2 regions of the Priestia sp. RMT2NF4 genome follow, and region 2 is predicted to be linked to the other one. Evidence: riboswitches for the same ligand, from Rfam matches in the RefSeq annotation. Region 2 holds a riboswitch; the other holds the start of a gene.

Region 1 (3,210 bases), on a different contig from region 2:
TTAATACGAAAGGTGTTAGCTATCATGAGTACACATTTTCAATATCAACATCTAAGAGCTGTGCCGAAAAGATGGTCCCAAAAAGAACTGCATATCCAGCTGAATAGAATCAAACACAATTCTGAACTATCTACTATAGCAGCAGATCCGCTTTTTCATCTGTTAGAATGTACCCGTTCAGGCCTTCAAACTAAACAAGAAATCATAGACTACATCCAAACCATTCCTAATCACCAACTTCCATCTTTTGCAACTCATTTAAGCAGGTTAATTCAGCGTATTTATTATATCGAAGCTGCTGATTACTATAACCGTCCCCTCAAAGGTTATATGCTTGTTATGAAAAACCAACCCGCTTATATATCTCTTCATTTTGACGATCAGCTCATATAAAAAAAGCTCTCTATTCTTTTGAATAGAGAGCTTTTTTTATTCGTATTTTTTCACTGTTACTTGACATTCTTTTAACGGGATAAGCTTCGACTTTTTCGTCCATTTGTATCCTAACCAAACAATTAAGAATAAAGGAAGTCCGATATAAGAAACAAGTACACCGTACCAGTCAATCGAGTCACCCATAAATGCCGAATAGTTTTGGCCTAAAATAACAACGGCACATAAAATAAAGGCAAAGATAGGGCCAAATGGGAAAAGTTTTGCATGATATGGAAGTTCACTCAAATCATGACCTTGAGCAACAAATGCTCTTCTAAAACGATAGTGGCTGATCGCAATTCCTAACCAAGCAATAAAACCAGACATACCAGAAGCGTTAAGTAACCACGTATATACCGCACCGTCTCCAAAAAATGAAGCACCAAATGCAAGTGTACCGACAAGTGCCGTTGCGATTAAGGCATTAACTGGAACGCCTCGTTTATTCACTTTTGCTAAGAACCTTGGTGCTTTTCCATCTTTCGCTAAGTTCCACAGCATACGCGTAGAAGCATACATGCCTGAGTTACCAGCAGATAAAACAGCTGTTAAAATAACGGCATTAATCGCTGATGCTGCAAACGCCAGACCTGCTCGTTCGAATATTAAAGTAAACGGACTTACTCGCACGTCATCACTTGCTAATGAATTCGCTGTGTATGGAATAAGCATTCCAATAACAAAAATAGCTAAAATATAAAATAACAAGATGCGCCAGAAGACTTGTTTAACTGCGCGAGGAACCGTTTTTTCCGGATCTTCACTTTCTCCAGCTGCGACTCCAAGCAACTCTGTTCCTTGGAATGAAAAACCAGCTGCCATAAAGATACCTAGTACAGTGAAGAATCCACCGTGAATCGGTCCATCACCAAGCGTGAAGTTTTTAAAACCTGGTGCTTCATTGTTAAAGATACCAAAAATCATCATAATACCAATAACTAAAAAGATAATAACCGTTACTACTTTAATTAACGAAAACCAAAATTCAGATTCACCAAATCCTTTTACAGAAAGGTAGTTAAGCCCAAACATAATTAATAAAAACAGGGCACTCCATAAAATAGAAGAAGAGTTCGGGAACCAAAATTTCATAATAAGGGCTCCAGCAGATAATTCAGCTGCAATCGTAATAGCCCAGTTATACCAGTAGTTCCAGCCGAGAGCGAAACCAAAGGATGGATCTACAAAACGAGACGCATACGTACTAAATGAACCAGCTTCAGGCATATAAGCTGCGAGCTCTGCTAGGCTGGTCATCAAAAAGTAAACCATTACGCCAATAATAGCGTAAGCTAAAAGCGCTCCCCCAGGTCCTGCTGTGTGAATTGCTCCACCACTTGCTAGGAATAAGCCGGTTCCGATGGCTCCTCCTAATGAAATCATCGTTAAGTGGCGAGATTTCAACCCACGTTTTAATTCTTGCTGCTCTTGCATAGATAAATACTCCTTTCGAATGTACGGAAAGAGACGGGATAACATAAAAAAAGCCCGCAGTATATGTGCGCGCTTTTAAATCTGAAAACCGCGTCAACCTTCCGTGAAGATAGCTCTTCACATCACTCGCATGATGTGACAGTTCTGTTCCTGTTCGGAGACAGCCCCAGCTTAAATCAACCGAGAAGTGATTTAAACTTCGGCAATTTTTCCTTTCAAGCAACATCCTCAATGTTCTCTGCATTTCCGTTACTTTACTATTAAAAACTGCGACCTCTACCTCATCGATTAGGATGAGGGTTTTTTATATTCAATTGACATAAAAGAAGTATAACAAATACTAAAACGATTGTCATTATAAAAAATAGATTCAGAAAATAGAAACATCTTTGAAATCTCTCGAATCTATTTTGTTACGTATGGTATAATAAACATTGTCTTTATACTACATAAATATCCAAACGTACCACAGGGGGAGCCGCCGTGCTGAGAGTGAACGAAATGTTCAGACCCTTTGAACCTGTTAGTTAACGCTAGCGTAGGAATGTGGGAATAGTAGCATATATTTGCTTACTCCTGTGTAAACCGTTTGATATGAATGATTCAAAAACAGGAGTGAGAAACGTGAATAAAGCATTACCTTTACAGGCTAAAATTGAAATAGCTATTTTTGCAGCATTGGCACTTCTACTTGACCTTTTGCCTTCAATTAAAATTGCGACGGCTGTGAGCATTTCGTTCTCCATGGTGCCCATTTTTATTATGTGCTTTCGCTGGGGAGTAAAAGGCGGGGCTCTATCTGGTCTATTATGGGGACTTTTGCAGTTAGCGACAGGAACAGCTTATATTTTAACAGCGCTACAAACATTTATTGAATATATTGTAGCTTTTGCTTTTATAGGTTTTGGAGGTATTTTTTCACAATCTATTAAAACAAATTTAGCTACCAATAACAGATCAAAAGCTTTTGTTTTAATTGTTTTATCCCTTATTATCGGCAGCTTCGCACGTTATTTCTGGCACTTTATTGCTGGTATTATTTTCTGGGGATCGTACGCACCAAAGGGTATGTCCGCTCTGTGGTATTCTTTTTCAATGAACGGTATTTCAATGGTAGGGTCACTAATAGCCTGCTTAGTCATTCTTTCATTGTTAATTCCATCGGCATCAAGAATGATTGTAACTAAATCACACTCATCATAAGAAAAAAGACTAAATCTGCCAAGATTTAGTCTTTTTTCTTATTTGTCACCTTTGTTTACACAAAAGTGTGTCAGGTTTGATAACATAGTTAGTGAAATATTCAAAAAACTGTTTTATGATAGTCAACATATTCAAACG
Region 2 (3,210 bases):
GAACGGAAAAGTGCTGATTTCCGTGCAGTGGGACCGAAAAGATATCTTACCTACCGAAACCCGTGCGGAGCGTTATAAAAAGTAAGAAATACGTATATATAAAAGACGTGGAGATACCACGTCTTTTTTCTTTTCTTTATACTTGCACTGCCTGCTGCTCTTCTAATTCAAATGCTACGTGAAGCGTCTCAACAGCTTTTACCATATCAGCATGCGGTACAACTGTAGATACTTTAATTTCAGACGTGCTGACCATCTTCACTTCAATTTTCTCTCCTGCCAGCACTTCAAACATTTCGGCTGCAACACCTGGATTAGATATCATGCCAGATCCCACAATCGATACTTTAGCCAGACTGCTTTCATGTTCAATACGCGTATACCCCAAGGTAGATTTATACTCTTTTAAGACGGCAAGAGCAGCTTCTACATCTACAGTTTTAATAGAAAATGAGATAGAGAGGCGATTATTAGCCGTTACGTTTTGAATAATAATATCCACATTTAACTGTTCTTTTGCTAATGCTGTAAAAATAGTAGAAAGAGTTTGTAACTCGTTGTTTAACCCTTCAATTGTCACCCGTGAAATATTATCTTCAAACGCAATTCCTCTTACGACTAAGTTTTGTTCCATTGAAACTTCCTCCTCAACAATCGTTCCATTCTCGTTTTCTAAGCTTGAACGCACTTCTAGCGGTACCTGATAATTTTTTGCAAACTCAACAGCGCGCGGATGCAGCACCCCTGCTCCTAAATTGGCTAATTCTAACATTTCGTCATATGAAATAGAATGAAGTTTACGAGCATCTTCTACGTAGCGCGGATCCGTCGTAAACACTCCTGTTACGTCTGTATAAATATCACATTTTGCAGCTTTTAGTGCCGCGGCAAGAGCTACTGCCGTCGTGTCAGAGCCGCCTCGACCTAATGTTGTAATGCTTCCATCTTCTGAACAGCCTTGGAATCCAGCTACTACTACGATTCGACCTCTATCTAATTGGCTTTGAATACGAGTCGTGTCAATGTGCTGGATTCGTGCATTGCTGTGAACTGCTTCCGTCTGGATACCAGCTTGCCAACCTGTTAGCGAAGTGGCTTCATGACCTTTGCATTGAAGAGCCATTGTTAACAGGGAAATCGTTACTTGTTCTCCAGTTGTAAGAAGCATATCCATTTCGCGTTTACTTGGACTGTCCGTAATATCACTTGCTAATTTCACCAGTGCATCTGTGGTTTTGCCCATTGCCGATACAACAACTACTACTTGGTTACCGCGCTCTGCTTCTTGAATAACACGGTTTGCTACATGTTGAATACGTTCAACAGAACCAACAGATGTTCCACCAAATTTTTGAACGATTAATGCCATAATTTTGTTCATTCCTTTTCAATAAATTTGCATATGCAGGATGATGAGAAGCTAAATTTTTTTACTCAGACAATAAAAAAAGCAATGAGATGAGCTCTCATTGCTTAACGAACGAAAATTATAAAACATAACCGTCCACTGCCGTGAGATAGCTCTCCAAGAATCTACATCTTGACAATCCTACGTTTATTCAACGCAGAACCAGCAATCATTACTATGAGGTAATGTTCACTTCGGCAAATTTCCCTTTCCGCATCGTTCATAAGGGCTCATACCCTTCCTGATGCGTACTGATTAAATTTGCACCTCTATCTTCACTTCATTTGATGAAGTGTCGTATGAAATTAGTTAATAGCTTATCAAATATTTTCTATTATTTCAAGACTATTTTTGTAATGTTTCATAAATTTTTTCAGCAATGTTTTGAGGAACACCTGAATTTCGTATATCTTCAACCGTTGCTTCTTTCAATTTTTTCACCGAACCAAAATGCTTTAACAAAGCTTTCTTACGCTTTTCTCCCACTCCCGGAATGTCGTCTAGAACTGACTGAAAAGCGGACTTAGAGCGCACTTGACGGTGGAAGGTGATTGCAAAGCGGTGAACTTCATCTTGAATTCGCTGAAGCAAATAAAATTCTTGACTATTGCGTTCAAGCGGTATGATTTGAGGAGGCTCACCAATCATCAGGTTGGAGGTTCTGTGTTTATCATCTTTAACAAGACCTGCTGTAGGCACTAAAAGTCCCAATTCATTTTCGAGAACGTCCTGGACTGCAGCTAAATGCCCTTTGCCTCCATCTACAACAATTAAATCCGGAAGCGGAAGGCCTTCTTTTAACGCTCTGGAATACCGTCTGCGAACGACTTCCCTCATGGAACTGTAATCATCTGGTCCCTTTACGGTCTTAATTTTATATTTGCGATATTCTTTCTTTTCCGGTTTCCCATCAACAAAAACAATCATCGCAGAAACTGGGTCTGTTCCTTGAATATTTGAGTTATCAAATGCTTCAATCCGATAAGGAGCGGCAATTCCAAGCTCTTCTCCTAACCGTTCAACTGCGCCAACTGTACGCTCTTCATCTCGTTCAATTAAGTAGAATTTTTCACCGAGCGCAATTTTTGCATTTTTACACGCAAGTTCTACTAATTCTTTCTTTTTGCCTCGCTTTGGATGCTGAACCTCTACTTCTACTAACTTCTCAGCTAACTCTGCATCAATCGTTGCTGGAACCATCACTTCTTTTGGCTTAATATTTTTGGCATAAAACTGACCGATAAAAGTTAAGAAATCTTCTTCTGGCTCTTTATAAAAAGGAAACATAGAAACTTCTCGCTCAATTAATTTCCCTTGGCGAATAAAGAAAACTTGAACACACATCCAGCCTTTATCGTAAGAATAGCCAAACACATCTCGATTAACAAAATCATTAAACGTTACTTTTTGCTTTTCCATTGTCGCTTCGATATGAGCAATTTGATCTCGGTATTCTTTAGCCCGTTCAAAGTCAAGTTCTTCTGAAGCTTTTAACATTTTTTCAGTTAACTCTGTTTTGACATGCTCATATCCACCATTTAAAAACCGCGTGATGTTTTCAATAATTTGTTTGTTTTGCTCTTCTTTTACCTCTTTTACGCAAGGAGCTAGACATTGCCCGATATGGTAATACAAACAAGGCCTATCTGGCATAGTGGAGCACTTTCTTAACGGATAAATGCGATCAAGAAGCCGCTTTGTTTCATTTGCTGCTTGAACATTAGGATAAGGACCGAAGTATTTCCCTTTATCTTTTTTTATTTTTCTTGTAATAACAAGTCGGGGCTGTTTTTCAGCTGTAA

Evidence for each region. Region 2 has a riboswitch for lysine ahead of ACMX9J_RS18450 (aspartate kinase). Riboswitches for the same ligand answer to the same signal wherever they lie in the genome.
Region 1: another riboswitch for lysine. It lies ahead of ACMX9J_RS03570 (amino acid permease); the one in region 2 lies ahead of ACMX9J_RS18450 (aspartate kinase).

Annotation. Positions count from the first base shown of each region.
Region 1 covers NZ_JBLQZO010000001.1:713,675-716,884, reverse strand. The annotation lists gene ACMX9J_RS03575 (hypothetical protein) at 25-393, shown strand; gene ACMX9J_RS03570 (amino acid permease) at 430-1,869, opposite strand; lysine riboswitch at 1,972-2,156, opposite strand; TPP riboswitch at 2,331-2,431, shown strand; gene thiT (energy-coupled thiamine transporter ThiT) at 2,464-3,072, shown strand.
Region 2 covers NZ_JBLQZO010000004.1:178,039-181,248, reverse strand. The annotation lists gene ACMX9J_RS18455 (YslB family protein) at 1-85, shown strand, start outside; gene ACMX9J_RS18450 (aspartate kinase) at 137-1,369, opposite strand; lysine riboswitch at 1,511-1,688, opposite strand; gene uvrC (excinuclease ABC subunit UvrC) at 1,754-3,210, opposite strand, start outside.